Regions from separate parts of the Sphingopyxis sp. GW821-FHT12F08 genome, predicted to be linked through region 1. Evidence: predicted binding sites of a transcription regulator. Region 1 holds the regulator's gene; the other holds the start of a gene.
The links. The regulator LexA, encoded in region 1, represses DNA repair genes until DNA is damaged. The targets are predictions, from matches to a motif close to GTTCCNCNCTTGTTCT.
Positions count from the first base shown of each region.

Region 2: AC1RNQ_RS00285 (ribonucleoside-diphosphate reductase subunit alpha) is a predicted target of LexA. The motif match lies at 2,259-2,274, and genes of this name have one in related genera.

Region 1 covers NZ_JBXAQA010000003.1:384,647-388,830, forward strand. Annotated here, with positions in the region: gene AC1RNQ_RS10725 (ComEC/Rec2 family competence protein) at 1-2,013, shown strand, start outside; gene lexA (transcriptional repressor LexA) at 1,967-2,650, opposite strand; gene AC1RNQ_RS10735 (molybdopterin molybdotransferase MoeA) at 2,716-3,906, opposite strand; gene moaC (cyclic pyranopterin monophosphate synthase MoaC) at 3,903-4,184, opposite strand, start outside.
Region 2 covers NZ_JBXAQA010000001.1:68,046-72,229, reverse strand. Annotated here, with positions in the region: gene AC1RNQ_RS00290 (ribonucleotide-diphosphate reductase subunit beta) at 1-201, opposite strand, end outside; gene AC1RNQ_RS00285 (ribonucleoside-diphosphate reductase subunit alpha) at 263-2,218, opposite strand; gene AC1RNQ_RS00280 (Hsp70 family protein) at 2,706-4,184, shown strand, end outside.

The DNA.
Region 1 (4,184 bases):
GCCGGGATCGCGGCCTGGTTCGCGCTGCCCACCCAAATGCACTGGATCGCGCTGTTGCTGGCGCTTGCGGCGCTGGCGCTCGCGGGGCTGCTCGCGGGATGGCAGCGCCGTGCGGGGCGCATGCTCGTCGTCGGCTGCGCCGTGGCCGCGGCGGGGATGCTGCTGATCTGGGGCCGCGCGCTGTGGGTCGAGGCGCCGGTGCTCGCGGCGCCGGTGGTCACGCAATTTTCGGGCGTGGTCGAAAGCGTCGAGCCGCTGCCGGCAAAGGCGCAGGTGCGGCTGATCGTCCGCCCGCACGGCCGGCCCGACCTGCCACCGCGCGTACGGCTGACCGCGGACGGGGTGCAGGGCGCGGGAATCGCGCCGGGCGAGGCGGTCGGGCTGCGCGCGCGGCTGATGCCGCCGCCGGCGGCGAGCCTGCCCGGCGGCTATGATTTCGCCCAGCGCGCCTGGTTCGACCGGCTCGGCGCGGTCGGGACGGTGCTGGGCGAGGTGCGGCGCGCGCGCGGCGCGGGGCAGGGCGAGCAGACGCTGCGCGCGCGGCTCAGCAGTCATATCCATGCGCAGGTCGACGGATCGGCGGGCGGAATCGCCGCGGCGCTGGTCGCGGGCGACCGCGGTGCGATCGACCCCGCCGACGAGGAGGCGATGCGGCGGAGCGGGCTCGCGCACCTGTTGTCGATCAGCGGGCTGCACGTGACCGCGGTCGTGGGCTTCGCGATGCTGCTCGCGATGCGGCTGCTGGGTTTGAGCAGGCGGCTGGCGCTCGGCGGCTATGTGCTGCCGCTCGCCGCGGCGGCCGCGGCGCTGGTGGGGGGCGGCTATACTTTGCTCGCGGGGGCCGAGGTGCCGACCCTGCGCTCGTTCATCGCTGCGCTGCTGGTACTCGTCGCGATCCTGCTCGGGCGCGAGGCGCTGACCTTGCGGCTTGTCGCCGCGGGCGCGCTCATCGTGCTGCTATGGCGGCCCGAGGCGCTCGCTGGTCCGAGCTTCCAGCTGAGCTTCGCCGCGATCACCGCGATCGTCGCGCTGCACGAGGGGCGGTGGATGCAGCGGTTCATGGCGCGGCGCGAAGAGGGCTGGCCGTTGCGGCTTGGCCGCGGGATCGTCGGCCTGCTGATCACCGGGCTGGTGGTCGAAGTCGCGCTGGCGCCGATCGCTTTGTTCCATTTCCACAAGGCGGGGCTCTACGGCGCGCTCGCCAATGTCGTCGCGATCCCGCTCACCACTTTCGTGATCATGCCCGCGGAGGCGCTGGCGTTGCTGTTCGACGCGGTCGGGCTCGGCGCGCCTTTCTGGTGGGTCGCCGAACAGGCGCTGAAGCTGCTGATCTGGCTGGCGCATCTCGTCGCCGATGCGCCGGGTGCGGTGGCGACGCTGCCGGTGTTTCCGCCCTGGGGGTTCGGCCTCGCGGTGTTCGGCGGGCTGTGGCTATTGCTGTGGCAGACCGGGTGGCGGCGCTGGGGCATCGTGCCTTTGCTAGCCGGCATGGCGGTGCTGCTTGTCCAGCCGCGCCCCGATCTGCTGGTGACGAGCGACGGCAAGCATGTCGCGGCGGCGCTGCCGGGTGGCGACTATGCGCTGCTGCGCGACCGCGCGGGCGATTATGTGCGCGATTCGGTCGCCGAGGCGGCGGGGATCGACGCCCCGCTCGGCGTGCTGGCGGATCTCGACCATGTGGTGTGCAACCGCGACTTCTGCCGCTGGACCCAGCGCGAGCGCATCATCCTCGCGGCGCGCGGACGCGACCGGATCGAGGGCGCCGAGATGGCGCCGGCGTGCGCAGCGGCCGATGTGGTGATCAGCGACCGCTGGCTGCCGCGCGAATGCGTGGGGCGCTGGCTGACGATCGACCGCGACAGCTTGGCCGAAACCGGCGGCCTCGCGCTCTATCTGCGCGACCGTCCGCGCGCGGTCGCGACGTTACGCACGGGCGACGAGCATCCCTGGCGCCGCCCGCCGCAGGTCAGTGGTAACGACGAAGCAGTCCCGACAATTTCCCCTGCACGATGACGCGCTCGGCCTCGTAGCGCTGCGGTTCATAGGCGCTGTTCGCGGGGTCGAGGCGGATCATCTTGCCCTCGCGGCGGAAATATTTGAGCGTCGCGTCCTGCCCGTCGACGAGCGCGACGACGATGTCGCCCTCGCGCGCGGTGCTCGCTTTCTGGATCAGCGCATAGTCGCCGTCGAAGATTCCCGCCTCGACCATCGAGTCGCCCGAGACTTCGAGCGCATAATGTTCGCCCGCGCCGAGCAGCGCGGCGGGGACCGCGAGATTATTGTGATCCTCGAACGCCTCGATCGGCACGCCCGCGGCGATCTTGCCGTGCAGCGGCACCGAGATGACATCGTTCGCGGCGATCGGGCGCAGCGCGGGGGCGGGCTTGCGCAGCGGCACGACATTGTTGCTATCGCCCCGCACAGCCGCCTTGCCGCCCTCGGGCAGCTTGACCACCTCGAGCGCGCGGGCGCGATTGGGGAGGCGGCGGAGGAAACCGCGTTCCTCCAGGGCGCTGATAAGGCGGTGGATTCCCGACTTGGACTTGAGGCCCAGCGCCTCCTTCATCTCCTCGAACGAGGGCGAAATGCCGCTCGCGTCGAGCTTTTGCTGGATGAAGTGGAGCAGTTCATGCTGCTTGGCGGTCAACATCGGGCGTTCTCCATGGTGCCGGTTTCGGACATAAGGAGAACGATAGTGGAACAGAGCGGGACTTGTCAAGCGATGTCGATATAGGCCGCGACCTCGCCCGCAGCGCGCGGCGCGGCGTCGATCTCGCGCAGGACCAGCGCGGTCGCGGCGGCGAGCGGAAAGGTCCGGCCGCTGTCCTGGCTGTCGAAGACCGAGAGACGCCCATCGAGGAGCCGCGCGCGCAGATAGTCGCGCCGCTTTCCGCCCGCGCCGAGCGGGGCGAGCAGCGGCGCGTGGCGGAGTTGGGGGAGCGGGGCGACAGCGCCGGCGAGGTGGCGGACGAGCGGGATCAGGAACAGGATCGCGGTGACGAAGGCCGACGACGGGTTGCCGGGCAGGCCGAGCAGCAGCGCGTCGCCGACCGTCCCGGCGATCAGCGGCTTGCCGGGGCGCATCGCGATCTTCCAGAAATCGAGGCGCCCACCGGCATCCTCAAGCGCGCCGCGGACATGGTCGTGATCGCCGACCGAGGCGCCGCCGACGGTGACGATGACGTCGTGGCGTCGCGCCAAGTCTTTCAAAACTTTGGCAAGAGTCTCGCGGTCGTCGCGGATGTGGAGCGGCAGGCCGACGACCGCGGGTTCGGCGGTGAGCATCGCAGCGAGCATCGGGCCATTGCTATCGGGGATCTGCCCCGGCGCGAGCGCGCGGCCGGGCGGGACGAGCTCGTCGCCGGTGGTGAGGATCGCGACGCGTGGGCGGGCGCCGACCGCGAGCTGCGCCGCGCCACCCATGATCGCCGCCGCGATCGCGCCGGGGGTCAGGCGGGTGCCCGCGGCGAGCAGCGCGGTCCCGGCGGCGAAATCGCCGGCGCGGTCGCGGACATGCTGGCCGGACAGCGCCGGTCCCGGGTCGGTGCGCGTCAGCGTGGCGCCGTCGACGGCGACATCTTCCTGGATCAGCACGGTGTCGGCGCCGTCCGGAAGGATCGCGCCGGTGAAGATGCGCATCGCCTGGCCGGGGCCGACGGGCGCGGCGGGGGCGGCGCCCGCCGCGACTTCGCCGGTGACCGTCCACGGGCCGGGCAGGTCAGCGAAGCGGATCGCATAGCCGTCCATCGCCGACAGCGGCGCGGCCGGCTGGTCGCGCTGCGCGAAGATATCTTCTGGAAGATAGCGGCCAAGCGATTCGGAGAAAGCGACTTTTTCCGGCGGGAGCGGGCCGCGGAGCGCGAGCAACCGCGCCTGCGCTTCCTCGACCGGGAGCAATTTGCTCATGCTGCCGACCAGTCGCCCGAGCGCCCGCCGCTCTTTTCGAGGAGGCGGATGTCGCCGAGCACCATCGCGCGGTCGAGCGCCTTCGCCATGTCGTAGAGGGTGAGCAGCGCGACCGAGGCGGCGGTGAGCGCCTCCATCTCGACCCCCGTGGGGCCGGTGGTCGCGGCGGTGGCGGTGACCGCGATGCCGCTTTCCTCCCAGGTGAAATCGACGCCGACCTTGGTGAGGGCGAGCGGGTGGCAGAGCGGGATGAGGTCCGATGTGCGCTTGGCGGCCAT
Region 2 (4,184 bases), on a different contig from region 1:
GTCGGCCTGGGTGAAGAAGCGGAAGATCTGCGTCAGCAGGTTGCGTTCATGGTCCGAAATCTTCTGCGCCCAGTCGCGGCAATCCTCGCCCAGCGGCACTTCCTCGGGCACCCAGTGGATCTGCTGCTGGCGTTTCCAGAAATCGAACGCCCAGGGATATTCGAAGGGCTTGTAGGTCTTGCGGGATTCTAGCAGCGGCATCAGTCTATCCTTGCGTTCGAACTTCATTCCCTCTCCCACAAGGGGAGAGGGGTTTTATGCATTACTGACAGGCCAGACATTCGTCATAATCGGTGGTCTGCAGCTCGTACACCGGGGCTTCGGCGGTGTTGTCGGCCTCGACCCCGCCCGCGAAGCCGGCGCGCTGCACCGACTTGGACCGCAGATAATAGAGCGACTTGATGCCGAGTTCCCACGCGCGATAGTGGAGCATGAGCAGATCCCACTTCTCGACGTCGGCGGGGATGAACAGGTTCAGCGACGCCGCCTGGTCGATGTACGGCGTGCGATCGGCGGCGAGTTCGAGGAGCCAGCGCTGGTCGATCTCGAAGCTGGTCTTGAAACAGTCCTTTTCGTCCTGGGTCAGGAAGTCGAGGTGCTGGACGCTGCCGCCGCGTTCGAGGATCGAGTTCCAGATCGCGTCGCTGTTCTTCGCCTTGTCGACGAGCAAAGCCTCGAGGTGCGGGTTGCGGATCGAGAAGCTGCCCGAGAGCGTCTTGTGCGTGTAGATGTTCGCCGGGATCGGCTCGATGCACGCGCTGGTGCCGCCGCAGATGATCGAAATCGACGCGGTCGGCGCGATCGCCATCTTGCAGCTGAAGCGCTCCATCACGCCCTGGTCGGCGGCGTCGGGGCAGGGGCCGCGCTCGTTGGCGAGCAGCATCGACGCCTGGTCGACCTGCGCGCGGATATGCTTGAAGACGCGCAGGTTCGACGATTTCGCCATCGCGCCCTCAAACGGCAGGCCGCGCGCCTGGAGGAAGCTGTGGAAGCCCATGACGCCGAGGCCGACCGAGCGTTCGCGGCTGGCGCTATATTTGGCGCGCGCCATTTCGGGCGGGGCGCGGTCGATATAGTCCTGCAGGACATTGTCGAGCATGCGCATGACATCCTCGATGAACAGCTTGTCGCCGTTCCACTCGTCCCAGGTTTCGAGATTGAGCGACGAGAGGCAGCAGACCGCGGTGCGATCGTTGCCGAGATGGTCGCGGCCGGTGGGGAGGGTGATTTCCGAGCAGAGGTTCGAGGTGGTGACCTTCAGCCCCAGGTCGCGATGATGCTTGGGCATCATGCGGTTCACCTGGTCGATGAAGATGATGTAGGGCTCGCCGGTCGCGAGGCGCGTTTCGACGAGCTTCTGGAACAGGCCGCGCGCGTCGACGGTGCCGCGGACGCTGTTGTCCTTGGGGCTGCGCAGGTTGAATTCACTGCCGTCGCGGACGGCCTCCATGAACTCGTCGGTGATCAGCACGCCGTGGTGGAGGTTCAATGCCTTGCGGTTGAAGTCGCCCGAGGGTTTGCGGACCTCGAGGAACTCCTCGATCTCGGGGTGCGAGACGTCGAGGTAGCAGGCGGCCGAACCGCGGCGGAGGCTGCCCTGCGAAATCGCGAGGGTCAGGCTGTCCATCACGCGGACGAAGGGGATGATGCCGCTGGTCTTGCCGTTGAGGCCGACGGGTTCGCCGATGCCGCGCACCGCGCCCCAGTAAGTGCCGATGCCGCCGCCGCGGCTGGCGAGCCAGACATTCTCGTTCCATGTGCCGACGATGCCCTCGAGGCTGTCGTCGACCGAGTTCAGATAGCAGCTGATCGGCAGGCCGCGGCCGGTGCCGCCGTTCGAGAGCACCGGAGTCGCGGGCATGAACCACAGCTTCGAGATATAGTCGTAGAGCCGCTGGGCGTGATCCTGGTCGTCGGCATAGGCGTCGGCGACGCGCGCGAAGAGGTCCTGATAGGATTCGCCGGGCAGCAGGTAGCGGTCCTCGAGCGTTTCCTTGCCGAAGTCGGTGAGGAGCGCGTCGCGGTCACGCACGGTCTGGATGGCGAAGCGGCGCGCGTGGACCTTCGCCTCGCCGCCGTCGTTGAGCTTGGCGGCCGCGGGCGCCGAATCACCCTTCGATTCGCCGGTCGATTCGGTTGCCACCGGAGCCTCGTTCTTCGCTAATTCCATCGTCGCCACGTCGCTCGTCTCCACCCGGTCCGTTTCCCGAAAATCCATGCTCATTCGCCCCCGATTCAACGCGCACGCGGCGCGTTTTGTTCCTGTCTTGTTCGACTCAGGACGAAGTCCCAGTCTTAGCATTTTATCGACGTCCAAGGGCATCTTTTTTGGGCGCAGGAGGCTCTTTCCTCCGCCCATATGGGATGGGCGGCGGAAATCCGCCACTTTCGGCCAAATACTAATTATTGGGGTGCCCCCTCGGTCGACCCACCATCTATAGTGCCACGTCGGCGGAGAGACGCAAGACGGTAAATGACAGATTGACGACTCGGTTCGTCGCTATTCCGATTCGTTTCGTCGCTCGCCGGGCACGCCTCACGGGGTGAAGTGGCGGCTTTCCGCCGCGTTCGCCGATCGGCAAGCCGACGCGCCGCGCCCAAAATTTTTTCCGCCCGGCACAAGATGTGGTGCGAGCCGCTTTTCAACCGCCGCGCCACCCTCTAACCGGTGCTGCGCGGACAAGCGCCTTGGGGGACAAAGACTTATGCTGGTGGGGATCGATCTCGGCACGACGAACAGCGCCGTCGCGGTGTGGCAGGACGGGGCGCCGGTGCTGATTCCCAACGCGCTCGGCGACCTGCTGACCCCCTCGGCGGTGAGCGTCGGCGACGACGGCGCCTTGCTCGTCGGCCTCGCGGCGCGCGAGCGACAGGCGACGCACCCCGAGGCGACCGCGACGATCTTCAAGCGGCGGATGGGCACGGTCGAGGAAGCGCGGCTCGGCAGGCGGCGTTACCGGCCCGAGGAATTGTCGGCGATGGTGCTGCAGTCGCTGAAGGCCGACGCCGAGGCGTTTCTGGGCGAGAAGGTCACCGGTGCGATCGTCACTGTCCCCGCTTACTTCAACGACCGCCAGCGCAAGGCGACGCGGCGCGCGGGCGAGCTTGCCGGGCTCGATGTCGAGCGGCTGATCAACGAGCCGACCGCGGCGGCGCTCGCCTATGGCATCCACGAGCTCGAGGAGGAGCGGCCGTTCCTGGTGTTCGACCTCGGCGGCGGGACCTTCGACGTCTCGCTGGTCGAGATTTTCGACGGGGTGATCGAGGTCCGCGCCTCGGCGGGCGACAACCGGCTGGGCGGCGAGGATTTCAACGCCGCGATCGTCGCGCTGGCGAAGGACGCGCTGGGCGACGCGCTGAAGGCCAAGGCGGGCGAGGCGGCGATGCTCGACGAGGTGCTGCGCGCCGCCGCCGAGCGCACGCGCCGGGCGCTGAGCGACGCCGACCGCGCGCCGTTCCAGATCGTGTGGAAGGGCGAGGCCTTTGAATGCGAGGTGACCGGCGAGGATTTCGAGGCACGCGCGCAGCCGCTGATCGACCGGCTGCGCGACCCGGTGCTGCGCGCGCTGCGCGACGGCAACGTCCGCGCCGAGGGACTGTCCGAAATCGTGATGGTCGGCGGCGCGACGCGGATGCCGCTGGTGCGCCGCGCGGTGACGCGGATGTTCGGGCGCTTTCCCAATGCCCAGATCAACCCCGACCATGCGATCGCGCTGGGCGCCGCGGTGCAGGCGGGGCTGAAGAGCCGCGACGCGGCGCTGAAGGAGATCCGCCTGACCGACGTCTGCCCCTTCACCCTGGGGGTCGACACCGGGCACCGCGACGCGACCGGCAAGATCACCACAGGGCTCTTCTCGCCGATCATCGAGCGCAACACGGTGATTCCGGCGAGCCGCAGCGAGGTCTATTCGCCGCTCGACGCCGCGCAGCAGAGCGTGACCTTCGGCATCTATCAGGGCGAATCGCGCTTCGTCGCGCAGAACGTCAAGCTGGGGCAGCTTGACGTGCCGCTGCCGCGCGACCATCGCGGGCATATCGGGATCGACGTGCGCTTCACCTATGACGTGTCGGGATTGCTTGAGGTCGACGTCGAGGTGCCGGGCACCGGCACGCGGCGCCAGCTGGTGATCCGCGACGAAGAGGACCGCGAGAGCGACGCCGATTTCGCGAAGCGGCGCAAGGCG